Regions from separate parts of the Serratia symbiotica genome, predicted to be linked through region 2. Evidence: predicted binding sites of a transcription regulator. Region 2 holds the regulator's gene; the other holds the start of a gene.
What was found. Region 2 encodes Fur, which represses iron uptake genes when iron is present. Its sites were predicted from a motif close to ATAATAATGAGAACNACTATCAA; they were not measured.

Region 1 (16,006 bases), 1.1 Mb from region 2:
TGTCAAAAACGCTTTTAACAATACCGCAACGGATAACGTTGCGGCATTCTTTTTTATTGCTCTTGGGGGCAAACGTTGCGGATAGGCTCTTAATCTGCCGCTCGCGACACACTCAGACGTAAGACCACCAAGGCTGCCAGTAAAGTGACCAAACCAGCAAACAGGAAACAGGCCGCGTAGCCAAAGTGTTGGGCGATAACCCCGCCGATACTACCTGCAAAGATGGCGAGTGCCGCATCGGTGCATTGGAAGATAGTGAAGTCAACACCAGCCTGCAACGGGGATGAAAGGGACATCAGCGTGGCGTAAAGACAAACCAGTGCACAAGCCAAGGTAACGGATTTGGCGACGACTACCCATTGTAATATCTCCAACATTACACCATGCGGTGCTAGCCAGAGCGTTGCCACCACGGCTAACAGCGCGCCGCCCTGCATACCATAAGCCACCAGCAACGCCCGCCCTGCCGGGCAGTATTTCATCAATAATCCCCCCGCCAGCGTTCCCACCACGCCAGCGGCGATGTTTGCGCCGCTTAGCAGTGCGCCTAGGGTAGACATACTGATGCCGTGATCCAGCAGCAAAGAAGCAGAAAGGGGCATCACAAAACGCATACCGGTATTGAGCATCAACACCAGCAGCAATCCAAGACGCGTTGGCGATCGCCTCAATGCGTAACGCAAACTGGGGGAATGCCGAGAGCGCCTTGTTCTCCTCGGTTCCGTCATGCGCAACAACGGCAACGACAGTAGCATAATCAACAGCGCCAGCATCAGCATTGCCCCCGGCCAGCCATATTCTGCCGCCAGCATCAAAAACAACCCGCCGCCGCACATCATTCCCAGATAGCTTCCGCCGACCTGAACGCTATTCCCCCAGCCGTAACCAGTTTGTGTTAGTTGGTCAACGCAAAAGCCATCGCTGGCGATATCAATGGTGGATGCCACAATCCCTGCCAGCATAAATAGCAGGAACACCCCCACGCCTTCCGAACCTTGTAACATGCCGTCTCGATCAAGTCAGCCGATGGCTCCCACCATCATCAGAATAACAGCCAGCAATACCTGACCACGCAGAATAAGCTTGCGCGATCGCCGCTCCTGGCAACCGGGCGGCAGGCGACAACGTTCAATCCAGGGTGCCCAAATAAATTTTAGCGCCCAGGGCAGCATAAACAGGGTCGTGGCCCCCGTCAGAGCCAGTGAGCCACCCGCTGCACGCACCAACGCCGGTAGAGATTGCATAGACAGGGCGGAAATCAGGCTCTGGGTAATATAGACGCCAGTAATGGCGAAAATAACGCGCCCGGTAGTCAACGTCAGCGGCTGATGGGCCTCACTCATTTACCCATCCTCCAAGCGCAGACGCTTCTCCTTCACGCCAGAGCCTGACGGCCATTTGCGCACGCCACAGCGCCTGATAGCGCCCTTCTCTGGTTAACAGTTGGCTATGTGTTCCCTGCTCAATAACCTGACCGCCTTCCATTACCAGAATGTTTCCCGCCCTGACTATCGTCGATAATCGATGGGCGATGATGATCACCGTCCGGTGGCGTACCAGGTTATCAATGGCCTGTTGCACTGCCAGTTCACTCTCAATATCCAAAGCCGCCGTGGGTTCATCCAGAATGACGATCGGCGCATTTTTGAGTAACGCTCTGGCGATAGAGATCCGTTGCCGTTCGCCGCCGGACAACTGCCCGCCCATTTCCCCCATTGGCGTCTGCCACCCTTGGGGTAGATGGGTAATAAAATCAAGGCACTGTGCAGCGCGGGCAGCGTCTTCAACCTCTTGAAACGTCGCTTCCGGTCGAGCGATGCGGATATTCGCCAGCAGCGTATCGTCAAACAGCCAGACATCCTGAAACACCACCGAGATCAGGCTATTCAATTGCGACGATGTCAGATGTCGAATATCAACGCCACCAATGCAAATACGCCCCTGTTGTGGATCGGCATAGCGCATTAATAGCTTGCTCACCGTGGTTTTACCGGCACCGGATACCCCCACCAGTGCACTGATGCTGGATACGGGGAACGTTAGGGAAACAGCATTTAGCGAATGGCCCGCGCAGCCGGCATAGCAAAAACTGACGTTTTCGAAAGTAATAGCGTAACCATCTGGCTTATCGCTCTGTTGAACAACAGGCAGTGGGGAAACCGCCATCAAACGCTCAATGCGTTGTAAAGCATCGGCAATCAACTCCACGACAGCGGTATAACTGATAAACATTGCCATGGGTTCAGCGAAACGCGTAATCATCACTGCCGCAGCAATCAAAAACGCAACGTGCAGCGTGCCAGACACCACCCAAACAATCCCAGCCAACACTACCGCCTGCAAGCCCAGTTCCACTACGCTGGCAATCAGCATAGTCGCACCCGTTCCCCGGCGATGGCTCTCGGTCTGGCACTGCTCCAACAAGGTGAAATGATCCTGCAACGCAGCGCTTTTATCGGCATCCTTGTCACTGGTGCGCAACACCGCCATTCCTTGGGCAAATTCAACGATATCGCCGCTAATCCGCTGATGCGCTTCACCTAGGGTTTGCATCTGGCGACGCATCGCGGGTCTGCGCCAATAATAAAATGGCACCAGCAAGGGGAAGATCAGCAGCATGACCAACCCCAGCCGCCAATCTATCCACAACGTTATCAACGATGCCGTTAGCGGAGTGACGATGGTGAGCAGCAGGATATTCGAGATAGCCGTGACATAGTTGAGGTTCTCATCCACACTGCCCAGTAATAACGCGTCCATTTCACCGGCACGCGCACGTTGCAAACGCTCAAGCGGCATTTTCCGTAGCTGTTCCCCCAGCCGTAGCCGCAGTTCATAGGTTGCCTGAGCCAGATGACCACAATATTCAAACCCCAAACCATACCAGCGTAACGCCAACGTCAGCAGCGTCGTAACACTGAAGATAATGGCCCAATCGCGCAGCAAAGCGACATCTCCTGGTAACACCGCGTCGATGATCGGATACAAACAGGCGAAAGCCCCCCCTTGCATCACTGCGGCCAGCAGCAGCGCCAGCATACGGCGGCGAAGCGCACCAGCCTCACTACCCACGCTGCGGACAAGCTGACGCCAGATTTCCCTCCAGGCCAGATTGGTAGCACGGTTGTTCAACATCACTTTTCCCCCACCGCTACGCCAGCACCACCCGGTGTCCACTGTTGCGCCTGTTGATATTGCTGCCAGAGCCGCTGATATAAACCGCCTTGCGCCAGCAACCCGGCATGATCGCCCGATGCTACTAGCTGCCCCTGAGAGAACACCAGGATCTGGTCAGCCTGCGTCACCATCGACAGACGATGTGCCACCATAATGACCGTTTTGCCGTGCATCGCCGCCGATAGAGCCTTGATCAACGCGGCTTCATTCTCTGGGTCGGCAAACGCAGTGGCCTCATCCAGCACCAAGATAGGGCGATTTTGCAAAATGGCCCGCGCGATAGTGATGCGCTGGCGCTGACCGCCGGAAAGGAACACGCCGCGCTCACCAACCAGCGTGTCATAGCCCTGAGGCAAGGCACTAATAAAGTCATGAGCCTGCGCTACCTTCGCCGCCGCCATAACAGCTTCCATAGACATTTCCGGCAATCCCAGGCGAATGTTATTGGCAATGGTGTCGGCAAACAGAAAGTTATCCTGAAAAACACAGGAAACCTGACGCATCAGCGTATCGGTACGCATATCCCGAATATCCACGCCACCAATACTAATATGCCCTTCATCGACATCAGCGAAACGCAGCAACAATCGTGTCACGGTGCTTTTCCCAGCACCGGATGGCCCCACCAGGGCGATAATTTTTCCGGCAGGTAGATGAAAACTGACATCGTTCAGCGCGACGACTTCCCGACCTTGAGGATAGTGAAAACGCACGTTCTTAAAGGTAACGCTGGCATCATCGGGTTGCCGATCGAATGCGGGCTGTGGCAATTCCTGCATCGCCAGTAGCTGATAAATACGTTGCACGCTTAATCGCGTTTGCGCCACCCGATGATTCAGCATCATCATCGGCATGACAGACTCCGCCATGCCGCTAGCCAGCAGTAATACCGCTACCCATGCCGAGATATCTAGGCTGTCATGCCTCATCAAACCATATCCCACCCATACCAACACTGATAAAGTGGGGAGAGGATTCAGAATGGAGAAAGAGAAGCGAGCAGAGTATCCTGCCCTGCGATACCAGGTTTTCAGCACCGCGACCCAATTTTCAAGGGCGTGTTGATAGCGCCCGAAGCTAGACGAGCCGCTATCAAAGGTTCTCACTACAGGCATCGCCTGCACAAACTCAATGACCGCCGCACTCACTTGCTCCCGCGTCTGGTGATAACGTTGCTGCATTTCACCGGAGCTACGCCTAGCCAGCACCAACACCACGGCACCAAAAACCAGCACCGCCAGTGCCGCCAGTGCTAGCCGCCAGTCCAGCGAGAATAGCAACGCCATCGTCGCCAGCGGCATGAGTACTGCCCGCACGTAGAGCGGCGTGCTGTCGGCAACAAAAATATGTAGCGACTTCACATCGTCCTGTATCACTTTAACCAGCACACCGCTTCCCATCCGCTGTAATTCACCGAGTGAAAGTTTTACTAACTTACACGCCAGTTCGCCACGTAGCACCTTTTCGAGGCGAAAAGCTGCATAGTGGGAGAGGTTAAATGCCTGTAGGCGAAGAACGAAGGTCAACACCACGCAGCCTATCATGCCGATTAACGGATATAGCGGCATAACAGCGGGCGTATCCTGTAACTGACGCAGGCTCCCCGCGAGAAAAAGCAACGCACCCAGACTGGCTAATGCTGCCAGACCAGACAGCGTCATCGAAAAAATAATTTTTCCACGAACCGGTGTGATAACGCGCCAGAGAGGAAAACGCCCAGGGGTTTTCTGTTCATAATCAGATGAATGAAATATCATGAGAGTCGATGAATTTCCTGATGAATTTGCATTGACGCCAAAAAACGTCTTCCATTGTGGCGTTCTGATAGTTAATCTAAATAATAACCATTATCAAAACCATATCTGCCCCATTTGGTTTTTTTTATACCCGCATTGGTACATTGGTAGAGTCACAGGGAGATAACCAGGCTATGACGGAGTCACCACGAACAAAATCTGAAATCTCTATTCATCAACTGGTGGTCGGGGAGGGCGCAAAAGGTGTAAACATGCCAGACCAGTGCGAGTTGCTACGCTATTCGCTCCAAGAAGGCATGGATATTCTGCTCTGGCGAGGCCATTTTTCGCAGCCCACGACACTGCCACTGCATGATGATCTGGGAAGAATTAATTTTTCCTGTATTCTAGAAGGGTCATCACGTATCGCATTACATGGTGCGCAGCGCCATCTCCAGTGGGAGTTACAATGCAACTGTCACTACGTTACCCATACGCCCGACTGTCATGGCAGCGCCTTTTACTACGGCAGCTTCGAAAGCATTACGCTTTCACTCAGCCCTGCCGCACTCACACAGTGGGTACCGGACAATATTGCGGCCATTAGGCATAAAATTGATTCCCACGACTATTGTCAGCAACAGCGCTATAACGCCGAAACGCATTTAACTGCTCAAGCATTACGTCATGCGCTAACCCGGCTGCATGATGGGTTCAGCCACGAACAGAAACCGGCGAATTTATGGCTACAAGGACAGAGTCTGGTCATGCTCAGCCTTATGCTGGATGAATATCATGAGGACGATAACTGCCTCTGTGACCATTTCAATCCTACGGAACGCCAGAAACTACTACGGGCCAAGGATCTTCTGTTGGCAGATTTAACGCAAGCACCCACCATCGCTGAACTGGCACGGGAGACAGGTCTGAGCGTGCTTAAAACAAAACGCGGGTTCCGTACTCTATTTAACAATAGTGTGTACGGGCTTTTTCAACTCGAACGTATGCAGGAAGCCAGAAGACGACTCGCCAATGGTAACGCGTCAGTGATGACGGTCGCCGCCGATTTAGGGTATACCAATGCCAGCCACTTCTCCGTTGCCTTTCAAAAACAGTTTGGTGTGAACCCGTCAACATTTAAACGTCTGCTTTAGATCTCTTTTTTCAGCACGGTCTAGACAAAACCACCCTGGGTTTCACTGATCCTTTCTTCTCTTCCAACCCGAAGCGGGGATAAATAAACCCGTTTCGGGTGGTTCTCATATGATAATGATAAGTATTATTAATTAATAAACTCGTCCGTTTTCAGATGTCCTATCAGGAGGGAAAATGATTTTCGGGGCACTCTCTGAGAATACTTTTTTGCAGAATAGCCGACACGATATCGCTTACCAGCAAATGCGCCAACAACTCGCGCAGGAACTGAATCTGATGCCACAACAATTGAGCGAGGAAAGCAATTTGATCCAGCAAGGGCTGGACTCAATGAGAATGATGAGATGGCTACACTGGTTTCGTCAGCATGGCTACTCCATCACACTGCGTGAGCTGTACGCCAACCCCACGCTGGCACAATGGCGTGAATTGATGCATCGCCACCTTAAAGAAACGCAAGATGATGAGACGGCAACTAAAGCTCCTGTCTGGCAGTTGATGACCGATGGCACCCCCTTCCCACTTACCCCAGTGCAGCACGCCTATCTAACCGGTCGCATGCCGGGTCAAGTGCTTGGCGGCGTAGGATGTCATCTGTATCAAGAGTTCGAAGGCCACGGCCTGACGGCGCAGCGTCTGGAAGGAGCTATCACCTTATTGTTACAACGCCATCCCATGCTGCGCATCGCTTTTCGCGCCGACGGCCAGCAGTACTATCAGAAACAGCCTTACTGGCACGGCGTTACCGTACATGATTTGCGCCAAAGCGACTCACCTAGCCGCGATGCTTATTTGTACGCGTTACGCCAACGTTTGAGCCATCGTCTCTTACGCGTGGACATTGGCGAAACATTTGATTTCCAGCTTACATTGTTGCCAGAAGGCTACCATCGCCTGCATGTCAGCATTGACCTTCTTATCATGGACGCTTCCAGCTTTACGCTGTTCTTCGATGAACTCAACGCCTTACTGGCGGGAGAGTCACTGGCCCCGGTTGATGTCCATTACGATTTCCGCTCCTGGATACTGCAACAGCAACAGGTTAATCAAGGGGCGATTGAGCAAGCGCGATGTTACTGGCTGGCAAAAGCTGAAAATCTGCCCCCTGCCCCCATACTGCCGTTGGCCTGTGAGCCAGCTACTGTCAGTGAAGTACGCACCACCCGGCGCCGGATGACTCTTCCCGCAGAACGCTGGGCATGCTTTAGCCAACAGGCGGGGGATATCGGCGTCACACCAACCATGGTGCTGACAACCTGTTTTTCCGCAGTGCTGGCGCGTTGGGGAGGTTTATCACGTTTGCTGCTTAATCTGACGCTGTTCGATCGACAGCCGTTACATCCTGCTGTAGACAACATGCTGGCCGATTTCACCAATATTATTCTGCTCGATACCGTCTGCTACGGCGATACACTCGGTAACCTCGCATTTAAAAATCAGCTAACGTTCACTGAGGACTGGGAGCACCGCCATTGGTCTGGTGTCGAACTGCTGCGTGAACTGAAACGACAGCAGCGTTATCCCCACGGTGCTCCGGTAGTGTTTACCAGTAATCTTGGCCGCTCGTTGTACAGTCGCCATGCACAATCCCCGCTAGGAGACCCGGCCTGGGGCATTTCGCAAACCCCGCAGGTGTGGATAGACCACCTGGTGTTTGAACATCAGGGAGAGATTTACCTGCAATGGGACAGCAACGAAGCACTGTTCCCTCCAGCGCTGATCGAAACACTGTTTGAGACTTATTGTGCATTGATCAATCAACTATGTAGTGACAGTAGCGCATGGTCACGGCCATTTGATGAGTTAATGCCTCCCAGCCAACAGGCCGTGCGCTTACAGGTTAACAGCACCACTGTCCCCCTTCCAGAAGGTCTGTTGCATGAGGGCATTTTCCGCATGTCTCTCCAGCAACCGCAAGCGCTGGCAGTGATCGATAGCCGTTACCAGTGGTGCTATGGCGAACTGGCGGAGAAAGCCAGACGCTGCGCGGCGTATCTGACAGAACACGGCGTACAGCCCGGAGACAACGTCGCCGTGACCATGTCAAAAGGTGCAGGGCAAATTGTCTCCATACTGGGGGTGCTGCTGTGCGGGGCAATTTATGTTCCCGTCTCACTGGATCAACCCACTTCGCGGCGAAAACGCATCTACGCAGACGCCAACATTCAGCGGGTACTGGTTTGCCAGCACGATAACCTTAGCCAGACAAATGATGTACTGACCCTCAGCTGGCAGCAGGCGATAAAAGCCGAACCGCTTGCCATCACCCTGTCGCGGGAACCTACACAACCGGCTTATATCATCTATACCTCCGGCTCCACCGGTACGCCCAAAGGCGTGGTCATTTCTCACCGGGCGGCGTTGAATACCTGCGCTGATATCAATCGCCGTTATCAGGTCAACCCTCATGACCGGGTGTTGGCACTCTCGGCGTTGCACTTTGATCTGTCGGTTTACGATATTTTCGGCGTACTTACCGCCGGCGGCGCATTGGTCATCGCGGCAGAAAACCAACGGCGCGATCCCCGTGCATGGTGTGAATTGATCGAAGATTATCAGGTGACGCTCTGGAACAGTGTGCCTGCGTTGTTCAACATGCTGCTGACCTGGTGTGAAGGCGTCTCCTGCTCCGCGCCCGCCAACCTACGCGCAGTGATGATCTCCGGTGACTGGATTGGCCTTGATCTTCCTGAACGTTATCGTGCATTTCGCCCACAAGGGCAGTTTATTGCCATGGGCGGTGCCACCGAAGCCGCTATCTGGTCCAACGCCTGCGACATTGAGCATGTACCTGCACACTGGCGCTCCATTCCCTATGGTTATCCTCTGGCTAACCAACGCTATCGGGTGGTGGATGAATTAGGCCGCGACTGCCCCGACTGGGTAGTGGGCGAATTATGGATAGGCGGTGGGGGAAAAAGACAAGACGCTGGTGGCGTTTGTCGTACCGCAGGGCGATAAGTTAAGCGTCGCGCATCATTGCCATCCGGCATTACCGGATAACTGGCAAACGCTTCTTCCCGCCTCGTCCCACCCCGTTTTCCAAGGTGATGACGCAGAGGAGCAAGTCGCCGACTTTTTGCTACATCGCTTGTTGATGTTGGAGCCTGGTCAGTTTCTTTCTGACGATCCGGCATCACTTATGCAGGAACGCGGTATCCAGCCTCGCTGGCGATCTGTAGTGGCACACTGAATTTGGCCACCTGAACAGAGGTGATATGCTCACCTCAGGACATTACAGGTGCTTCAATGAAAAAAAGAAATTTCAGTGCAGAGTTCAAACGCGAATCCGCTCAACTGGTCGTTGACCAGAACTACACCGTGGCAGATGCAGCCAGTGCTATGGATGTCGGCCTTTCCACAATGACGCGATGGGTGAAGCAGTTGCGTGATGAGCGGCAGGGAAAAATACCTAAAGCCTCTCCCATTACTCCTGAACAAATTGAAATACGTGAGCTGAGGAAAAAAATACAACGTATTGAAATGGAAAACGAAATATTAAAAAAGGCTACCGCGCTCTTGATGTCAGACTCCCTGAACAGTTCTCGATAATCGGGAAACTCAGAGCGCATTATCCGGTGGTCACACTCTGCCACGTGTTCGGGGTTCATCGCAGCAGCTACAAATACTGGAAAAACCGTCCTGAAAAACCAGATGGCAGACGAGCTGTATTACGCAGCCAGGTACTGGAACTGCATAGCGTCAGCCATGGCTCTGCTGGCGCAAGGAGTATCGCAACTATGGCAACCATGAAGGGCTTCAGGATGGGACGATGGCTCGCCGGCAGGCTCATGAAAGAGCTGGGGCTGGTCAGTTGTCAACAGCCCACTCATCGGTATAAATGCGGTGGCCTTGAACACATCGCTATCCCGAATCACCTTGAGCGGCAGTTCGCAGTGACAGAGCCTAATCAGGTGTGGTGTGGCGATGTGACCTATATCTGGACAGGCAGGCGCTGGGCCTACCTCGCCGTTGTTCTCGACCTGTTCGCGAGAAAACCGGTGGGCTGGGCAATGTCGTTCTCACCGGACAGCAGGCTGACCATCAAAGCGCTGGAGATGGCGTGGGAGGCCCGGGGAAAACCAGCCGGAGTGATGTTCCACAGCGATCAGGGCAGCCATTACACAAGCAGACAGTTCCGGCAGTCACTGTGGAGGTATCGGATCAGACAGAGTATGAGTCGGCGTGGAAACTGCTGGGATAATAGCCCAATGGAGCGCTTCTTCAGGAGTCTGAAGAACGAATGGGTACCGGTGACGGGTTACATAAACTTCAGCGATGCAGCCCACGCAATAACGGACTATATCGTTGGGTATTACAGCGCGCTCAGGCCGCATGAATATAACGGTGGGTTACCACCAAACGAATCGGAAAACCGATACTGGAAAAACTCTAACGCGGTGGCCAGTTTTAGTTGACCACTACACACAGATCGTCCTGCACATTGGACTCCGGCACAAAATGAGTGGCAGGCGTGGATGACCCACGCTTGCGAGTACTCGCTCGACGCCACTCACTGGCAACTGATGATGGAACAACCCCAAGTACAACATTGCGCACAGTCTATCCGTCTATGGCTTGCCGATACGCCAACTCAACCGGAGAACAGGGTATGAACTCGTCCATTACCGCTAAACAACGCGTACTGATCGTCGGCGCTAAATTTGGAGAAATATATCTTAATGCTTTCATACAACCGCCTGAAGGATTGGAGTTAATGGGCTTACTGGCCCAGGGAAGCTCCCGATCACGAGAGTTGGCCTTCGCGTTTGGTATTCCGTTGTATACCTCGCTAGAACAGCTACCGGAGACGATTGATATTGCCTGTATCGTGGTACGCTCCACTGTCGCAGGGGGATCCGGCACGCAGCTCGCCAAGCATTTTCTGACACGTGGCGTACATGTCATTCAGGAACACCCGTTACATCCTGACGATCTGAATGCGCTGCAAGCGCTGGCGCAAGAAAACGGCTGCTGCTACTGGGTTAACTCTTTTTACCCACACACTCACGCAGGGCGCACCTGGATCAATGATGCACGTCAACGACGTCGTTGCCTGGGCAAGGCCGCGCAGTTTGCGCAAGTCACCACCAGCTGCCAGTTGCTCTACTCTTCGCTGGATATGCTGTTGCTGGCGCAAGGCGTTGATGCCACAACGGTAAAGTCGGAAGTAGTCAGCAGTTTCGCCGATTTTCATGCTCTACGGCTCTACTGGCCCGATGGCGAGGCCTGTCTGTTACTGCAACGCTACTTAGACCCTGCCGATCCTGATATGCACAGCCTAATCATGCACCGACAGCTTCTGAGCTGGCCGGAAGGCTACCTTTCGTTGGACGCAAGCTACGGGCCGGTTATCTGGTCATCCAGCCTGTACGTCGACGAACATCAGGAAAATGCGCACAGTCTTTATCGTAGACCCGATATTCTGCACCCATCACCGGCACTTACGCGTTGCACTGCCCCACTGACCTGGCGCGATTGCTGTGAAATCGCTGGCCCTGCTGGCGTGGCCTGGTTGTTGCAACAGTTCAGGGCGCATCTGGCAGGTACACCTGAGCCTCCGGCTTGTCATGCGACGCATCAGGTGGCGCTCTCACGATTATGGCAGCAGGTAATGCAGAACGTCGGCAATGCGGAAATACGCCACCTCACCCCACCGCACCATGGCCTGTTGGATAACCTCCATCACCAAGAAAACGAGGAAGCGCTATGACTGATCCAGAAATATTCGAACCACTTATCCGCCAGTTTCCTTCGCCCCTTGGCGAACAACTGGGTACCTGGGCTTCCCGCTATACGTCCAGTATTGCACTGATCGATAAGGATGAAACGCTGTCGTACCAGGCGCTTAATGAGCGCGTAGACCGACTCGCCGCTGGCCTGTTCACGCTGGGGCTACATTCAGGTGAGCGGGTGATTGTTCAGCTCCCCAACAGTTGCACTTTTGTCACACTGCTTTTTGCATTGTTACGTACTGGTGCTGTTCCCGTGTTGGCCATGCCCTCCCAACGCGCTGCCGACATCGACGCATTGATTGCACTGGCGGAACCTGCCGCCTACGTTATTCCAGGGGAAAGCCACGCAGAACTGGCCAAGCAAGTACGTGATAAACACGCCTGCCTACGTCATATCTTGGTGGCTGAGACATCACACAACGAAAGAACCTTTACACCTCTTTTCTCCTTACAGGGTGAGCGATGTGAATGGCCTCATCCCGATGTTGCCGATACCGCGTTGCTGCTGCTTTCCGGTGGTACTACGGGTACGCCAAAGCTTATTCCGCGTACGCATGCCGACTACAGCTATAACTTCAGTACCTCTGCACAGCTTTGCGAGATTAACCGAAACAGCGTGTATCTCGCCGTTCTCCCCATCGCCCATAACTTTCCGCTGGCCTGCCCAGGAATTTTGGGTACCCTGTCATGCGGGGGAAAAGTGGTACTCGCCGACAACGCCAGTTGTGATGAGGTGATGCCGTTGATCGCCAGGAAAAAAGTCACTCATGTCGCATTAGTGCCGGCATTAGCACAATTATGGGTACAGGCCAGAGAGTGGGAAAATAGCGATCTCTCTTCCCTGCGCGTCATTCAGGTGGGCGGCGCACGGCTAGACCCTACTTTGGCAGAAAAGATCATCACTACCATCGGCGGTATTTTGCAGCAGGTATATGGCATGGCAGAAGGCTTATTATGCTACACCCGTTTGGACGATCCCCGATCAACGGTGTTAAATACTCAAGGACGCCCGCTATCACCTTACGATGAAGTCAGAATTGTCGATGAGGACGAAAACGACGTATTACCTGGTAAGATAGGGCAACTGCTGACGCGCGGCCCCTACACCATTGCTGGCTACTATCGTGCCCCAGCCCACAACGCGCAGGCATTCACCATTGAAGGATTTTATCGCACCGGAGACTGTGTGCGCTGTGATGAATGGGGAAATATGCAGGTCGTAGGCCGTATTAAAGAGCAAATCAATCGTGCTGGAGAAAAAATCGCCGCTGCGGAAGTCGAGTCCATGCTGATGCGTCTGCCCAATATTGAGGATTGCGCCGTCGTCGCAGTACCCGATCCCCTGCTCGGCGAGCGAATTTGCGCGTTCATCATCCCCCCACCGGTTCACTCCAATATTCAACAATGGCGCGAATACCTAGGCAATATGGGAATTAGCTTGTGGAAAATTCCTGATCAGTTTGAATTTTTGTATCACTGGCCGTTAACCACCGTTGGCAAGATAGACAAAAAGCGTCTGGTTGCGCTGGCCGCTGAACGTTACGTCGAGAACTCCCGATAATCACCGACCTGACAGACCCGAAACAGGTTGAAATAAATCCGTTTCGGGTAGATCTCAACAGAAGTGATTATCATTATCAATTAAATTGATCGGGATTTTTCTACCATTTAACAAGGAATCATAACAATGAATATCATACGGCTTTATACTTGGACTTTGGGGGTGCTGCTCTCTGCGAGCGTTGATGCTCAGATCTCACAGCAAGATGACCACAGGATAGTGGTCACTGCCAGTAAACAATCCTCCCGCTCGGCATCCGCGAATAATGTCTCTTCTACTGTTGTCAGTGCGCCTGAATTAAGCGCTGCCGCTGTCACCAGCAGCGATAAACTGGTCAGGGTATTACCAGGGCTGAACATTGAAAATAGCGGTAGCCTAATTTTCTCGACGGTCTCACTGCGTGGCGTCTCCTCGGCACAGGATTTCTATAATCCCGCCGTCACCCTTTATGTCGATGGTGTTCCGCAGCTTTCTACTAATACCATCCAGGCGCTTACTGACGTACAGAGCGTGGAGCTGCTACGCGGCCCACAGGGAACCTTGTACGGAAAAAGCGCCCAGGGCGGGATCATCAATATCGTGACTCAGCAGCCGGATAGTCTGCCGCGCGGCTACATTGAGGGCAGCGTCAGCAGCCGTGACAGCTACCGCAGCAAGCTCAATCTCAGCGGCCCCATTCAGGAGGGATTACTTTACGGCAGCATGACCCTGCTACGTCAGGTTGATAACGGCAACATGATTAACCCTGCCACTGGCAGCACTGATTTAGGGGGTTCACGTACCAGCGCCGGTAATGTCAAGCTACGACTGGCTCCAGACGATCACCCCTGGGAGATGAGTTTTTCAGCCTCGCGCGACTGTACCCGCGCCACACAGGATACTTACGTTTCCTGGGATGACATAAAAAGCCGTCAACTGATAATAGGCAACGGCGCACCTGATCCTTCTCTGCGGCGCTGTACTGATAGCCAGACGCTAAATGGCAAATACACCACCGACAATTGGGCTTTTAACCTGATCAGCAGTTGGCAACAACAGCATTATTCACGGACCTTCCCGACTGGAACATTACTGGTTAACCTACCTCAGCGCTGGAATCAGGATGTTCAAGAACTGCGCGCCGCCACCTATGGTGAAGCTCGCCCCATTGATATGGTATTGGGGCTTTATCGCCAGAATACGCGCGAGAAGGTGAATGCAACTTACGACATGCTATCAATGCGTATGAACAACAATGGCTACACTAGCGCTGAAACACTGGCAGCTTACAGTGACCTGACATGGCATTTAACCGATCGATTCAACATCGGGGGCGGCGTCCGTTATTCTCACGATAAGGCAAGCACCCAGTATCATGGCAATATGCTCAACACCCCGTTTGGCGATAGCGGAAAGAATCATGATCACCAGGTACTCAGCCAACTCTCCACGGGCTATATGCTTACCGATGATTGGCGGGTCTATACCCGTATTGCACAAGGATATAAACCTTCTGGTTTCAATATCGTACCCTCGCCTAGACTTGATGCAAAACCCTTTATAGCGGAACAATCCATCAACTATGAGATCGGCACCGGTTACGCCTCCTCCAGTGTGCAATTACAAGCCGCAACCTTCCATACCCATACACGAGACATGCAGCTCTATTCCGGCCCGGTCGGGATGCAAACATTAAGTAACGCTGGCACATCCGATGCCAGTGGCGTGGAATTTGAGGCAAAATGGCTGTTCGCACCGGGTTGGTCATGGGATTTGAACGGCAATGTGGTACGTTCCAAGTTTACTAATAGCAGCGCGCTGTATAGCGGAAACCGGGTACCCTTTGTACCACGCTACCGTGCTGGAAGCAGTCTGAACGGAGTGATTGACACAAATTATGGTGCCCTGATGACGCGCCTGGCGGTAAATCTGGTGGGACCGCACAATTTTGATGGCAATAATCAGTTGCAACAGGGAACCTATGCCACATTGGATACCCAACTGGGCTGGCAGGCGACCGAATTTATGAATATTTCTGTCTATGTCGATAACCTGTTAGATCGCCGCTACCACACCTTCGGTTATGTTAGCGGCAATGGCGCCTTAGCACAGGCCAATATCGGGCGAACCATCGGCATTAACACACGCATTGATTTTTTCTGAGCCTCAGTTTTATAGCCAATGGCAGGCGCTGCCCGATATAAGTCAACATCACGGCATAGGCTGCAAAAGCCGCACTTTAGGCTGTATCCCGCCATTGCACCTGACCGCCGCTGGTGGTCATTGGCCGGACACACTCTAGTCGTCCTTGCACTTTCAGCGAGGAGGACACCCTTTTTACTGTTCGCGTTATCGCGGCGCTACAAAGCCAACTGCCTGATAGACTTTCGCCAAGGTTTCCTGCGCACGCGCACGCGCCTTAGCAGCACCGTCACACATCACCTGCTGCAAGTAGGCTTCGTCTTTGCGCAAGCTGTAGTAACGCTGTTGCAATTCGCTCAACATGCCGGACACAGCTTCCGCCACCACGCCTTTTAGCTGGCCGTACATCTGGCCAGCAAACTCAGCTTCCAACTGAACGATGCTTTTGCCCGTCACACCGGAGAGGATATCCAGCAGGTTGGAGACGCCCGCTTTGTTGGCCACGTCATAACGGATGACCG
Region 2 (16,006 bases):
ACGGTGCGCAAGACCGCATCAGCGACAAGGACGATCTGAACAACATCTACGACGGTTTGGCTTGGTTGCAGGCGCTGACCTTCGGTTATACCACCGGCCAGTTCAACTGGCGTCTGGAAGGCACTATGGTCAAAGCGGAAGGCAACCAGGGCTTCTTCCTGCAACGCATGACGCCGACTTACGCCTCCTCCAACGGCCATCTCGACGTGTGGTGGGATAATCGTTCTGACTTCAACGCCAACGGGGAGAAAGCGCTCTATGCTGGGGTGATGTACGATCTTAGCAATTGGAGCCTGCCGGGTATGGCGGTCGGCGGTTCCTACGTTTACGCTTGGAACGCCAAGCCGAGCACCAACCCGATCTACGATCAGAGTCAGCGTCTGAAAGAGAGCGCCTGGAGCTTGGATGCGATGTACACCGTCCAGGAAGGGCGCGCCAAGGGTACTCAGCTCAAACTGCACTACACCCAATATGCTAACCATACCAACATCCCAAGCTGGGGTGGCGGTTATGGCAATATCTTCCAGGACGAGAAAGACGTCAAATTCATGGTCACCGCGCCATTCACCCTTTTCTGATGCAGTTGATTGCGCCGGGAAGACTTAACGGGAATAAAACGATGAAGAAGATGAATAGATTCAAGTTGCGTGCTTTTGCCGCGATGACGGCAACCCTTGGGCTATTTAGCGGCGCGGGGAACGCGCTTGCCAATCAGCAGTTGGTGGATCAACTGAGCCAACTGAAACTGAATGTGAAAATGGTGGATAACCGTGCCGCCGACAGCGGCCTGAACTGCGCCGCCTTGGGTGGCGACTGGGCGGCCTGCCACCGGATGTTGATCACCCTGAGCAATGACGGCCAGGCGATCAAGGGCAGCGACTGGGCGATTTATTTCCACAGCGCCCGTCAAACCCTGAAGGTGGATAATGATCAATTCAACATAACGCATTTGACCGGCGACCTGTACAAGCTGGAACCGACCAATAAATTCAGCGGATTCCCGGCTGGCAAGGTGGTGGAGATCCCGATCATCGCCGAGTACTGGCAACTGTTTAAAACCGACTTTGTGCCTCGCTGGTACGCCACCTCCGGCGACGCCAAACCGAAAATCCTGCTGAATACTGATACCGAAGACCTGAGCCAGTTCGTGATGCCCTTGACCGGCGACCAGTGGAAACGTACCAAGGATGACGACAACATCCTGATGACGCCAGCTTCGCGCTTCATTAAAAACGCCGAGCTGAAAACCTTGCCAGCCGTGGTGCTGCGTGGCCAGATTGTGCCGCCGCCGATGGAAGTGAAGGTACACCCGCAGGACATCGATCTCAGCAGAGGCGTGGCGCTGGAGTTGAGTGCGTTGGTTAAACCGACAGCAGAGGTCATCAGCCAGCGTTTCGCGCTGCTGGGCGTTGCCGCCAACGCAAAGGGGTATCCAATTAAGACTGCCATCCAGCCGGCTAAGTTTAAAGGGCTATCGGCAGTGCCGGGTGCCTATGAGCTGAAGATTGGCGAGAAGGAAGCGCGGGTGATCGGTTTCGATCAAGCCGGGGTGTTCAACGGTCTGCAATCGATCCTGTCGCTGGTGCCGACCGATGGCGGTAGCAACATCGCCACTCTGGATGCCAAAGACGCGCCACGCTTCCAGTATCGCGGCATCTTCCTCGACGTTGCGCGCAACTTCCACCATAAAGACGCCTTGCTACGCCTGCTAGATCAGATGGCGGCCTATAAACTGAATAAATTCCACTTCCATCTTAGCGACGATGAAGGCTGGCGTATCGAAATACCGGGCCTACCGGAACTGACCGAGGTAGGAGGGCAACGCTGCCACGACCTGAGCGAAACCCGTTGTCTGTTGCCGCAGTATGGTCAAGGGCCTGAGGTTTACGGCGGTTTCTTCTCCCGTCAGGACTATATTGATATCGTCAAATATGCTCAGGCGCGCCAGATTGAAGTGATCCCGGAAATAGACATGCCGGCGCACGCCCGTGCTGCGGTGGTTTCCATGGAAGCTCGCTACAAGAAACTGCATGCGGCTGGCAAAGAGCAGGAGGCCAATGAGTTCCGCCTGGTGGATCCGACCGATACTTCTGACACCACGTCGGTGCAGTACTTTAACCGACAAAGTTATCTGAACCCGTGCCTGGATTCATCCAAACGTTTTGTCGACAAAGTGATCGGCGAAATCGCCCAAATGCACAAAGAAGCCGGTCAGCCGCTGCGTACTTGGCACTTTGGTGGTGATGAAGCGAAAAACATTCGTTTAGGAGCTGGCTATACCGATCGCGTGAAACCTGAGCCGGGCAAAGGCGTTATCGATCAGAGTAAAGAAGATAAGCCTTGGGCAAAATCCCAGGTGTGCCAAGCGATGATAAGCAACGGCAAGGTGGCCGATATGGAGCACCTGCCGAGCTACTTCGCGCAAGAAGTCAGCCAACAGGTGAAGGCACACGGCATTGACAGAATGCAGGCTTGGCAGGACGGATTGAAAGATGCGCAGGACGCCAAGGTATTCGCCACGTCGCGCGTGGGCGTGAATTTCTGGGATACCCTGTACTGGGGCGGCTTCGACAGCGCCAACGATTGGGCGAACAAGGGATACGAGCTGATCCTTTCTAACCCGGATTACGTCTATATGGACTTCCCGTACGAAGTGAATCCAGACGAACGCGGTTATTACTGGGGTACCCGCTTCAGCGACGAGCGCAAGATGTTCAGCTTCGCGCCGGATAACCTGCCGCAGAATGCTGAAACCTCGGTGGATCGTGATGGCCACCGCTTTAGTGCCAAAAGCGGCAAACCCTGGCCGGGTGCCTATGGCATTTCCGCCCAGATGTGGAGCGAAACCCAACGCACCGATCCCCAGATGGAATACATGATCTTCCCGCGTTCGCTATCAGTGGCCGAACGTGCCTGGCATCGTGCTTCCTGGGAGCAGGATTACCAGGCTGGTCGTGTGTACCAGGGTGGGGAAACGCACTTTGTTGATGACAACGCCTTGGAGCAGGACTGGCTGCGCTTCGCCAACCTGATCGGCCAGCGTGAGTTGGCCAAGCTGGACAAGGGGGGCATCAGCTATCGCCTGCCGGTACCGGGTGCTCGCGTCATCGGCGGCAAGCTGGAAGCCAATATCTCTTTGCCGGGGTTGGGCATTGAATATTCTAGCGATGGCGGCAAGCAATGGCGGCGTTACGATGTGCAGGCCAAGCCGGTGGTAACAGGTGAAGTATGGGTTCGTGCGGTAAGCCCGGACAACAAGCGTTACAGTCGTGCTGAAAAAGTGTAAGGCAGGTTCCACGGAGACGGAGGTAGCCGGTTACCTAATCCTTTACCCGACCAGCAAAGAGGATTTATTCGATACGGGTGGTTATTCGCGTATTTAATAGCCTGCTGAAATCGGGAGAAAATAGTTGGTGATCAACACAGTATCAGACTGTTCTTAAGTAAGAACCTATCCATTAGGCTACTTATTTGCCATTTTGGCCCTGGGCAGTGCTCACCCTCCTCATGGACTCCCTGCGCGCTGCGGTTGTTGTGCGCTGTCCGTGTCCAAAATGGCTGCAACAATGTACGCTTAGTGTGCGGTACTTTCTTCAGTGACCTGACAAGGGACAAGGGCGGGGCCAGCCGCGTCAGTGCCGGGTTTAGTCTGCTAATCAATAATCCCGCTAGTGGGATTATTTCTTGTCGTGCAGCGTATCGTCTTCGCGGCAATCACCAGTTTCACAGTGGCCGTACAAGTACAGACTGTGGTTGGTGAGTTTGATACCGTGTCGCTTGGCGATATCCCGCTGACGCGTATCGATGGATTCATCACTAAATTCGATCACTTTGCCGCAGTCCAGACAGATTAGGTGATCATGATGGTACTGTTGAGTCAGCTCGAACACTGACTTGCCGCCTTCGAAATTGTGACGCGTCACAATGCCCGCATCATCAAACTGGTTCAGCACGCGGTAAACCGTCGCCAGCCCAATTTCTTCACTCATATCTATCAGTTTTTTGTACAAATCTTCCGCACTGACGTGATGGCATTCCGGATTTTGCAGTACTTCCAGGATTTTGAGTCGCGGAAGCGTGACTTTTAAACCAGCCTTCTTTAATGCGATGTTGTTGTCAGTCATGCGGATTCAGTCCTGTTGCTATACTAATCAACGTAAGGCGTTTTCACCTGTGTCATTGGTTAGCATAAAGAGTTAATTGCGTCTCATTATAGAACTGGTTGTTCTAAATGGAAACCGCACATTGTTAGTAGTGATATGATTAAATTCCTTTACTATATCACCGCAACGCTTTGATGGCTAAGATAAACCGATGACGCAGTTTACCGTGACAATGTGGGAAGCTACAAATGTGTCGCTTCTAATTACAGCAATCTGTACTGCTGATAATACTATGCACTTGGCTGGGCCTACGTTCAACTGTTGGTCAACAACAATGGCGCTCAGCCGACGATATCACCCAGGCTCAGTTCTTCGACGATCTGCGTAACCCAGGCTGAAACGCGCTCGTCGGTTAGCTCGGGCTGGCGGTCTTCGTCGATCGCCAGCCCGATGAAGTTGTCATCGTCTGCCAAGCCTTTGGATGCCTCGAAGTGATAGCCCTTGGTTGGCCAGTGACCAACGATGGCGGCACCGAGCGGCTCGATAATGTCGCGGAGGGTGCCCATCGCGTCACAGAAGTATTCCGCGTAGTCTTCTTGGTCGCCGCAACCAAACAACGCAACCAGCTTGCCGCTGAAGTCCACGTCTTCCAGCATTGGAAAAAAGTCATCCCAGTCGCACTGTGCTTCACCGTAGTACCAGGTTGGTATGCCCAGCAGTAGGATATCGAAACCTTCAAGATCTTCTTTGCTGCTTTTTGCGATATCGTGAACTTCAGATACCCCATCGCCAAACTGTGTCTGGAGAATTTTCTGAATCATTTTGGCAATGTTTTCGGTATTGCCAGTGTCGCTGCCAAAGAAAATGCCTACCGTAGCCATATCGCGTATAACCTTTTATTTCAATAGATTGCATTACACGATGTTAGGGATAACTCCGCTAACATCGGTTGAAATAGTACCCGGCAAGAGTTTGGAGCACCCTAGCGGCGCGCGTTCTTACCGGTAAACATCTTATTCTGAACGCTGCGACGCCTGTGTGGCTAAAGCGATCAATGTTCTGGTCACTGCTCTGCCAGTTGCGCCAGCAGCATGTGCTCGATAAGCTCGCTGCGGCTAATATTGCGCTGTTCCGCCAGTTTGTTCAGAGCGTCTACCGCATTTGCGTTGATTTTCAGCTCCACGCGGCGCAACCCACGCACTTTATCGCGCTGTAGCTGATTGCGCTTATTGATTCTAAGCTGTTCATCTCGAGATAGTGGGTTGGTTTTCGGGCGTCCCGGACGGCGTTCATCTGCGAATAGATCCAGCGTCGTGCGATCCGTTTGTTCTTTTGCCATAGGTAGCGGTGTACTGCAAGGGAGTATGCATCAAAAAGCGCTTATACCCGTCACACTTCAAGTTGCATGTGCGTTAGCTTTCCTCGCTCACCCCAGTTACTTACTGCTGTAAGCCCCTGCGGGAGCGCTGCGTTGTTGCCTTCCTGCAACTTGAATGATTTAAGGTATACATGCTTCTAGACGGTTCGGTTAACACACTTCGGGCCAATTAAACCCTTACTCAAATTTACCCCCAGATTGACGTTAACGAACACGCTGTAAATGGCGGTAAAATCATAACGAGGTATATTACCCCAGCAGGTAGAGCAACGACAATGCCTAACTAAGCCATAAAGGTGCCAAGTGGTTATCTTTAGTACGTTTTCCACCGTTAGTAGGGGGAACTGTCAAGCCTCGTCGAGAAAACGGTGCAGGACACGCAGCACTATTTCCGGTTTTTCGGCATGCACCCAGTGCCCGGTGCCTGCCACCACATGTGCACGAGCCTGCGGGAACTGGCGCACAATGTCTTCGCGGTCGCTGTCTTGTACATAGGGTGATAGGCCTCCACAGATGAACAGCGCCGGATGCGGCCATGCAGGCACTTCTTGCCAACCGATGATATTTTTGTACTGGGCGATCAGCACCGGCAGGTTAAAGCGCCATTCACCGTTATGGAAGGATTTCAGTAGGAACTGGATCACACCATCCTCGCGCAGAGAATGACGCATCAGTTGGGCGGCCTGTTGGCGCTGGGTGATGCCAGCGGCGTTGACGGCTTCCAGTGCGGCAAAAATTTCGTCGTGACGGCGGGTGCGGTAATGCACGGGTGCCACATCGATGACAACCAGCTTATCGACGCGATGGGGTGCAATGGCGGTTAGCGCCATGGCTGCTTTGCCGCCCATTGAATGACCGATGACAATAACTTGCTCCAATTGCAGATCGTCGAGCAGTGTTAGCAGATCCTGCGCCATGGCCGGATAGGTCATCTCTTCAGAACGCGGTGATAGCCCGTGGTTGCGCAGGTCGACCTTAATGACCTTGCAGTGCTGATTCAACTCGCGCGCTAGCACGCCCAGGTTGTCCAGATTGCCGAACAGGCCGTGGATCAGCACCACCGGCAGGGCATCTGACTCGGCGACCAGCAGTTGATAATGTAATTTCATCGAGAAGTTCTTACTAAGAGATATTTAGATTAGGGTATCATGATCGAATCGCATGATGAATAACGCGGATTTTAACGGCGCAAGCTTGGCAGAATCCATTATAGATATTAGTCTGCATTCTCCGTTCTGCGGCCTGCAGTGGTGCTCGCCCCCGCGATTTTAACCGTATAATCCCATAGCTTGAACGTAAGGTTTGGCTTTAGGTTCTAAGTAGAAAAACAGTACTGGATAAAGATGAAAACTATCGAAGTTGATGAAGAACTTTACCGCTATATTGCCAGCCACACGCAACATATTGGTGAAAGCGCGTCCGATATTTTACGCCGCATGCTGAAATTTACCGCAATGCAACCGGTGGCGACTGTCAGCCCGCGAGAAAAAGCGCTGCCTGCGCCACTTGCGTCTGACCGCGTGCGTGCCATGCGTGAACTGCTACTGTTGGATGAATATGCCAAACAGAGCAAGGCCATTGAGCGTTTTATGCTGGTGCTCTCCACGCTTTATACCCTTGATGCCGCCGGTTTTGCCGCCGCCACCGATGCGTTGCATGGCCGTACCCGTATTTATTTCGCCAGCGAGCAGCATACCCTGCTGGCTAACGGTAGGCATACTAAGCCGAAACACGTTCCAGGCACCCCTTATTGGGTGATCACCAATACCAATACTGGTCGCAAGCGTAGTATGATCGAACACATTATGCGCGCGATGCAGTTCCCGGCGGAACTGACGGAGAAGGTTTGCGGGACCATCTGACACTAGCCAACAGTGATAAGAAGGAGATGTCGATGGCAAATAATCCACGTGCTGGGCAACCCGCCCAGCAAAACGATTTGATCAACGTAGCTCAGTTGATATCGCAGTACTACGTGCTGCTGCCAGAGGCAGGCAACGTTGCCCATGCGGTGAAATTCGGTACATCCGGCCACCGGGGTAGTGCAATGCGCCACAGCTTTAACGAAGCGCACATCCTCGCCATTGCTCAGGCGATCGCTGAAGTCCGCCATCAGCAGGGGGTGACTGGCCCTTGCTACGTAGGTAAGGATACCCATGCGCTGTCAGAACCGGCCTTTATTTCGGTGCTGGAAGTACTCACTGCCAACGGTATTGATGTGATCGTGCAGGAAAATAACGGTTTTACGCCTACGCCGTCAGTATCGCACGCTATCCTATGCCATAACCGTCAGGGTGGGGCGCAGGCGGATGGTATCGTCATCACGCCCTCCCATAACCCACCGGAAGACGGCGGCATCAAGTACAACCCGCCGAATGGCGGCCCAGCCGACACCCACCTGACCGCGATGATCGAAAAACGCGCCAATGAATTGTTGGCGCAGCGCTTGAAGGGCGTGCAGCGTCAGTCGTTGGATAAGGCTTGGCACAGCGGTCATCTGCATACTAAAGATCTGGTGCAGCCATACATTACAGGGCTGGTGGATGTGGTTGACATGGCGGCCATTCAGCGGGCCGGCCTAAAGTTGGGGGTGGAGCCACTCGGCGGTTCAGGCATTGCCTACTGGCAGCGCATGGCCGAGCATTACAAGCTGGATCTGACGTTGGTGAATGACTCTATCGATCAGACTTTCCGTTTTATGCATCTGGATCATGATGGCATCATCCGCATGGACTGCTCGTCCGAGTCAGCGATGGCCGGTCTGCTGGCACTGCGCGGCAAATTCGATCTGGCGTTCGCCAACGATCCAGATTACGACCGCCACGGCATAGTGACGCTACAAGGTTTGATGAACCCTAACCATTATCTGGCGGTGGCCATCAACTATTTATTCCAGCATCGTCCGCAATGGGGCGCTGATGTGGCGGTAGGCAAAACGTTGGTTTCCAGTGCGATGATTGACCGCGTAGTCGCCGATCTGGGCCGGAAACTGATGGAAGTGCCGGTCGGCTTCAAATGGTTCGTTGATGGTTTGTTCGACGGTAGCCTGGGATTTGGCGGCGAAGAGAGTGCCGGTGCCTCGTTCTTGCGCTTTGACGGCATGCCATGGTCGACTGACAAAGACGGTATTATCATGTGCCTGCTGGCGGCAGAAATCACGGCGGTGACCGGCGAAAATCCTCAGCAGCATTACGATGATCTGGTCAAGCGCTTTGGCGCACCAAGCTACAACCGTATTCAGGCTCCGGCTAGCCATGCGCAGAAAGCCGCGTTATCCAAGCTATCACCGGACAGGGTTAAGGCCAGCATGTTGGGGGGAGATCCGATCACTGATCGCTTGACTAGCGCACCAGGTAACGGGGCACCGATCGGTGGCCTGAAAGTGATGACCGACAACGGTTGGTTCGCTGCTCGCCCTTCAGGCACTGAAGAAGCCTACAAGATCTATTGCGAAAGCTTCCTGGGTGCTGAACACCGTGAGAAGATCGAGCATGAAGCAGTAGAAATCGTCGCTGAAGTGCTAGCCTCTGCCAAATAATCTCCTTCTATTGATCTGATAAAAGACGCTGTTTTCGCAGCGCTTTCTTATGCCTACCACCACGCACTGAGACTCAGGTTGCCACTTATGAATAGCTCAAAGCTGTGGTTTTTGTCTATAGAGGCAAGGTCGTATTCTGCAAGCCCTTCCTCTACACTTCTACCATTATCCAGCACAGTCGGAGAGCACGATGAGCGATAAGATCCCACTCGGCATCAGCGCCTGCCTACTCGGCGATGCGGTGCGTTTTGATGGCGGCCACAAGCGCTTGGCTTTTGCGGTAGAGCAACTGGCCCCTTATGTGCGTTTTGAGGCTATCTGCCCGGAAATGGCGATTGGCCTGCCGACGCCCCGCCCGGCGCTGCGGCTGGTTAAACAGCCGCAGCGGACAGCGCTGCGCTACAGCAACGATGCCAGCGTCGATCTGGCCGATAATATGCAGCAATTCGCCGGACGGCAAGTGGCAGCATTGCAGCATTTGTGCGGCTATATCGTTTGTGCCAAATCCCCCAGTTGCGGTATGGCGCGGGTACGGGTTTACAGCGAGGACGGTAAAGACTCGCGCAAAAATGGCATTGGGCTGTTCACCGCTGAACTTCTGAGTCAAATGCCATGGCTACCGGTGGAAGAAGATGGTCGACTGAATGATGTAACGCTGCGGGAAAACTTTATCGAACGAGTTTATGCACTGTACGACCTGAATATGCTGTGGCACAAAGGGCTGACCCGTGGCGGTTTGATCGCCTTCCATAGCCGCTACAAGCTGTCGCTGTTGGCGCATTCGCAGCCCCAGTATCGCCAACTTGGACGCTTTGTCGCTGGTATTGGTGAATGGGATTCACTGGAAGCGTTCGCGGTTGAATACCGTCGTCGCCTGCTGGCGTTGCTGGCACTCAAGGCGACACGGCGTAATCACACCAACGTGTTGATGCATGTACAGGGTTATTTTCGCCAGCAACTGAATGCCGCTCAACGGTGCGAACTGGCGCAATTGATCGACCGCTATCGGCAGGGCATGCAGCCATTGCTGGCACCGATCGCGCTGCTCAAACACTATATGGCTGAATACCCAGATAGCTATCTGGCGGATCAACGCTATTTCGACCCTTACCCTGAGGCGTTGCGTCTGCGTTACGGCCATGATTCGCAAGGAGCTTTATGAATGACTACGCACTTGGTCTGGTTGCGTAATGATCTACGTATAACTGATAACAAAGCACTGCATGCTGCCTGCAACGAGCCTGATGCTAGGGTGTTGGCGGTGTTTATTGCCACCCCGCAACAATGGCGGCGGCATGACATGGCACCTCGCCAGGCGGCACTGATCCACGCTAGCCTGAAGCAGTTGCAACAGGCACTGGAGCAAAAAGGCATTCCGCTGTATTGCCATCAGTGCGATGACTTTGCTGCTTCGATTGACTGGCTGACGGACTACTGCGCAAAGCAGCAGGTGACGGTGTTGTTTTACAATCGGCAGTATGAGCTAAATGAATGGCGGCGCGATCAACAAGTGGAACAGCGCCTGGCTGGCCGGGTGCGCTGCCAGCATTTCGATGACAGTCTGCTGTTACCACCGGGGAGCGTGCAAACCGGCAGTGGCGAAATGTATAAAGTTTACACGCCGTTCCGCAACGCTTTTATCCGTCGCTTGACCGAATCTGACGTGCGTTGCCTGCCGGCACCACAACCATGCGCCGGTGCTCTGCCAATACCGGATGCGCCTCCAGCGTTTGAGTACCCGCATGCCGATCCAGGGGAGGATTTCCCCGCTGGCGAACAGGCGGCGCTACAGCGGCTGCGGGCTTTCTGTCGCCAGCAGGTGCAGGATTATCTCACCCAGCGCGACTTGCCGGCTATTGCTGGCACCAGTAGCCTGTCGCCCTATCTGGCGATTGGCACACTATCTCCTCGCCAATGCTTCAATCGGCTGTGTGCTGAGCATCCTTCGGTGTTGGAAGAACGTGAAAGCGGCGCTTTCGGCTGGCTCAATGAGCTGATCTGGCGTGAGTTTTATCGGCATCTGATGGCGGCTTATCCGGCATTATGCAGACATCGGCCCTTTATCGCGTGGACAGATAAGGTACGCTGGCGGAACGATGAATCGCTGCTTCAAGCCTGGCAACGGGGGGAAACGGGCTATCCGATCGTCGATGCAGCCATGCGCCAACTGAATAATACCGGTTGGATGCACAACAGGTTGCGGATGATAAGCGCCAGTTTTTTGGTGAAGGATTTGCTGATCGACTGGCGCGTCGGTGAGCGTTATTTTATGTCGCAATTGCTGGACGGCGATTTGGCGGCCAATAACGGTGGCTGGCAATGGGCGGCTTCTACCGGCACCGATGCTGTCCCCTATTTCCGCATTTTTAATCCGACCAGCCAGAGTGAACGATTTGATCCACAAGGCACATTTATCCGTAAATGGTTGCCTGAACTGGCAGATGTGCCGGACAATGACATTCATCAACCCCACCTTTGGGCACAGAAGCAGCAGCTTGTGCTGAATTATCCACTGCCGGTGGTCGATCATCGGCAGGCTCGTCTGGAGACTCTGGCGGCTTTTGAAGCGGCGAAACAGGGAGGATTTTAAGGCAATGGCAAGGCGCACTGAAAGATTCTCCGGTAGTGATCGGCTATATCAAGCTCAGCCTGGAATGAAGGTATGCGCATCACCATTAAAGCAAGGTAACGATCTGGGGGAGAGGGGGGGGTTGTCCTGATGGGCGTAAGGTGGCCATCAGACATTTACCTATGAAGAGAGAAGATTATGCGTAACCTCGATCTGGAAAATCTGATCAACAGCGAGCTAAATACGGCGGCGTTTCAGGACTATGGGCCTAATGGACTGCAAGTGGAAGGGCGTGCGCATGTACAACGTATCGTCACGGGGGTCACTGCCTGCCAGGCGTTGTTGGACGCGGCGTTGGAACAGCAGGCTGACGCTATTATTGTACATCATGGTTATTTCTGGAAAAACGAAGCGCCAGTGGTGTGTGGCATGAAGCGCAATCGGCTGAAAACGTTGCTGACCAATGACATTAATCTGTACGGTTACCATCTGCCGCTCGACGCGCATCCGGTGCTGGGCAACAACGCACAGTTAGCGCAGGCGCTCGGCATCCGGGTGATTGGCCAGGTGCAACCGCTGGTGCCGCACGGCGAGTTTGACCAGCCACTGACTGGCACTGCATTGCAACAGCGCATCGAGAACTGTCTGGGTCGTAGCGTGCTGTATTGTGGTGATAATGCGCCAGCGCATATCCGCCGCGTGGCCTGGTGTACCGGCGGTGGCCAGGGCTTTATCGACAGCGCGGCACGTTTTGGCGTCGACGCCTTTATCAGCGGTGAAGTATCGGAGCAGACCATTCACAGCGCACGGGAAATGGGGGTTCACTTCTTCGCCGCCGGCCACCATGCTACCGAACGCGGCGGTGTGAAAGCGTTGGGCGAATGGTTGGCGCAGCAGCACGGCTTTAGCGTGACCTTCATCGATATCCCTAATCCCGCCTGATGTCTCTTCTCATGATCCCGCCCGGTTTCACCGTCGGTTGTTGCGCGCTGTCCGTGTGCAAATGGGCGGCAACAATATACGCCTACTGGGATAGACTCTTAACGCGTAACGCGACCTGCGGGTGTGGTTGGAAACCGCCCAGAGTGCCATTTTGCTCTATAGTACCTCGGATATCACCCTGGGGCCGAGTTTACTGGCCCCCTTGCTTTGCTGTCAGACACATGCAAAAGAATGCCGCCCAATCGGGCGGCGCTGTGCGGCATTAGCCAGGGTAAAGCTGCATTATGTGTTCTTAAGCTGGGGTTTGAAATCACGCTCAGTATAGCCGGTGTACAACTGGCGAGGGCGGGCAATTTTGATGCCTTCATCGTGCATTTCGTTCCAATGCGCGATCCAGCCGATGGTACGGGCGATGGCGAAAATAACGGTAAACATGGAAGAAGGAATACCCATCGCCTTCAGTATGATGCCTGAATAGAAATCGACATTCGGGTACAGTTTTTTCTCGATAAAGTATGGATCATTCAGCGCAATGTGTTCTAGCTCCATCGCTACCTGTAGCAAGTTGTCGTCCTTTTTGTTCAGTTCTTTCAGCACTTGGTGACAGGTTTCACGCATCACGGTGGCACGCGGGTCATGGTTCTTATACACGCGGTGGCCGAACCCCATCAAACGGAACGAGTCGTTCTTATCTTTGGCACGCTTGATGAATTCTGGAATGTGATCGACGGTATTGATCTCTTCTAGCATTTTTAGTGCAGCTTCGTTGGCACCACCGTGCGCCGGGCCCCATAGAGAAGCGATACCAGCTGCAATGCAGGCGAACGGATTGGCACCGGAGGAGCCTGCGGTACGTACGGTAGACGTGGAGGCATTCTGTTCATGGTCAGCATGCAGGATCAAGATGCGATCCATGGCGCGTTCCAACACCGGGTTCACTACGTATTCTTCGCATGGGGTAGCAAACATCATGTGTAGGAAGTTGCCAGCGTAAGAGAGATCGTTGCGCGGATAAATAAACGGCTGGCCCAGAGAATATTTGTAACACATCGCCGCCACGGTCGGCATTTTTGACAGCAGGCGGAAAGCGGTGATCTCGCGGTGACGTTCGTTGTTGATGTTCAGCGCATCGTGGTAGAACGCGGCTAACGCGCCGGTCACGCCGCATAGCACTGCCATCGGGTGCGAGTCGCGGCGGAATCCACGGAGCAAATGGGTGATCTGGTCGTGGATCATGGTGTGGCGGGTCACGGTGGTTTTAAAGGTATCGAATTCTTCTGCGGTTGGTGCCTCGCCGTATAGCAGGATGTAGCACACTTCCAGATAGCAAGACTCTTTCGCCAACTGCTCGATCGGGAAACCACGATGCAGCAGAATGCCCTTGTCGCCATCGATGAAGGTGATTTTTGATTCACATGAGGCGGTAGAAGTAAAGCCGGGATCAAATGTGAAATAACCTTTGGAACCGAGAGTGCGGACATCAAGGACATCAGGCCCCAGTGTTGGGGTTAATAAACTCAATTCGATCGGGGTTTCGCCATCATTACTAATCGTTAGCGTCGCTTTCTTATCAGTCATTTATGTCTCCTTAGCGCCTTAGAATCTATCCCACTAGGCTATTTTATTTGCCATTTTGGCCCTGGGGCAATGCTCACCATCCTCACGTACGCCATGTACGCTGCGGTTGTTACGCGCTGTCCTGATCCAAACTGGCTACAACAATGAACGCCCACTGGGATAGGCTCTTAATTTTAAAAACGCCTAAAACCTGAAATACCTTAAATCTTGTCAGGTTGCCCGCACAAAATGGAGCGGACGTTAACCCTATGAGCGACATTTGCTTTTTGCGGTAAAGCTGGGCGGGAAACCACAGCTATCGGGATAGGCTTGACAGGTACACTGTTACATATCTTGGATAATGGAGAAGGTGTAGCTGCTGACCTAGAGCGCATCATAAAACTTTTTGCAATCAATATGTAATTCAAATGCTTACTTATTGTAAATTTAAGCGATTAATATCGTAATAATTGTGAGATGTGTGATCTGAATCACTGTTCGGTAGAAATATTATCAAAGTGATTGTATGTTAATTGTAATAAGAATGTAACCCTTCTATACTGCCGCGAGGTCTCCGGATTACCACGAAGTTGGGACTCCCAGCGTTATAAATGCGCGCCGTTTGAGCACAGAGGATATTGATGTTTAAGCGCGTGACGCGTAGGGGTTTTGGCTCTTAACGCTGTTTGATTCTTACCCAGACCCGGAGGAAGGAAAATAATAAGAGCTGTGTGGAATAAATGTGAAAAAAAAACGACCTGTCAATATGGATCTGCAAACGATCCGCTTTCCCGTAACTGCAATAGCCTCTATCTTACATCGAATCTCTGGCGTAATTACCTTCATTGCTGTGGGCATTCTCCTTTGGCTACTGGGCCTGTCTCTCTCTTCCCCTGAAGGTTTCATGCAGGCGGCCGCCATCATGAATAGCTTCATTGTCAAATTCATATTCTGGGGCATCCTCACGGCGCTGGCCTATCACATTTGCGGTGGCGTGCGTCACTTGCTGATGGATTTTGGCTGCATCGAAGAGAGTCTGGCCGCTGGTACCCGCTCAGCTCAGGTGGCGATCTGTCTGACCATTGTGCTATCAGTTTTGGCTGGAGTTTGGGTATGGTAAACAATGTTTCTGCATTAGGGCGCAACGGCGTGCACGATTGGTTGTTGCTACGAGCTTCCTCCATCATCATTATTCTGTATGTCCTGTATCTCCTTGGTTTTTTTATCTTGGCCCCAGACCTCACCTATGAAATCTGGCACGGCTTCTTCGCTACCTCCATGACAAAAGTATTCACCTTGCTGACCTTGCTGTCGATTCTGGTTCACGCTTGGATCGGCTTGTGGCAGGTACTGACGGATTATGTCAAACCGCTGGCGGTTCGCTTAGTGTCGCAACTGGCGATCGTTGTCGTATTGTTGGTCTATTTACTGTATGGAACTATCGTCGTGTGGGGTGTTTAAATGAAACTGCCGGTCAGAGAGTTTGATGCAGTGGTTATCGGTGCCGGTGGCGCAGGTATGCGTGCTGCGTTACAGATTTCCCAAGCGGGTTTAACTTGCGCCCTGCTGTCCAAAGTATTCCCGACCCGTTCCCATACTGTCTCTGCGCAGGGTGGTATCACTGTTGCGCTCGGCAATAGCCATGAAGACAACTGGGAATGGCATATGTATGACACGGTGAAAGGTTCCGACTATATCGGTGATCAGGATGCCATTGAGTATATGTGTAAAACCGGCCCGGAAGCCATTCTGGAACTGGAACATATGGGGCTGCCGTTCTCCCGACTGGACGATGGCCGAATCTATCAACGCCCATTCGGTGGCCAATCGCTGAACTTCGGCGGTGGGCAGGCAGCACGGACTGCTGCGGCTGCTGACCGTACCGGTCACGCACTGCTGCACACCTTGTACCAACAGAA

Region 1: SYMBAF_RS14825 (TonB-dependent siderophore receptor) is a predicted target of Fur. The motif match lies at 13,422-13,444, and genes of this name have one in related genera.

The regions. Positions count from the first base shown of each region.
Region 1 is NZ_CP050855.1:2,966,478-2,982,483, forward strand. It holds partial or broken gene SYMBAF_RS14775 (MFS transporter) at 90-1,343, opposite strand; gene SYMBAF_RS14780 (ABC transporter ATP-binding protein) at 1,336-3,135, opposite strand; gene SYMBAF_RS14785 (ABC transporter ATP-binding protein) at 3,135-4,838, opposite strand; gene SYMBAF_RS14790 (helix-turn-helix transcriptional regulator) at 5,108-6,067, shown strand; partial or broken gene SYMBAF_RS14795 (AMP-binding protein) at 6,243-9,213, shown strand; one part of gene SYMBAF_RS14805 (IS3 family transposase) at 9,318-9,567, shown strand; one part of gene SYMBAF_RS14805 (IS3 family transposase) at 9,567-10,486, shown strand; gene SYMBAF_RS14810 (hypothetical protein) at 10,547-10,684, shown strand; gene SYMBAF_RS14815 (Gfo/Idh/MocA family oxidoreductase) at 10,681-11,781, shown strand; gene SYMBAF_RS14820 ((2,3-dihydroxybenzoyl)adenylate synthase) at 11,778-13,364, shown strand; gene SYMBAF_RS14825 (TonB-dependent siderophore receptor) at 13,491-15,506, shown strand; gene trpS (tryptophan--tRNA ligase) at 15,693-16,006, opposite strand, start outside.
Region 2 is NZ_CP050855.1:1,909,099-1,925,104, reverse strand. It holds gene chiP (chitoporin ChiP) at 1-578, shown strand, start outside; gene SYMBAF_RS09595 (beta-N-acetylhexosaminidase) at 629-3,286, shown strand; gene fur (ferric iron uptake transcriptional regulator) at 3,678-4,124, opposite strand; gene fldA (flavodoxin FldA) at 4,445-4,984, opposite strand; gene ybfE (LexA regulated protein) at 5,167-5,442, opposite strand; gene ybfF (esterase) at 5,829-6,590, opposite strand; gene seqA (replication initiation negative regulator SeqA) at 6,825-7,343, shown strand; gene pgm (phosphoglucomutase (alpha-D-glucose-1,6-bisphosphate-dependent)) at 7,376-9,019, shown strand; gene SYMBAF_RS09560 (YbgA family protein) at 9,210-10,181, shown strand; gene phrB (deoxyribodipyrimidine photo-lyase) at 10,182-11,609, shown strand; gene SYMBAF_RS09550 (type 2 GTP cyclohydrolase I) at 11,787-12,530, shown strand; gene SYMBAF_RS09545 (citrate synthase) at 12,813-14,108, opposite strand; gene sdhC (succinate dehydrogenase cytochrome b556 subunit) at 14,815-15,207, shown strand; gene sdhD (succinate dehydrogenase membrane anchor subunit) at 15,201-15,548, shown strand; gene sdhA (succinate dehydrogenase flavoprotein subunit) at 15,549-16,006, shown strand, end outside.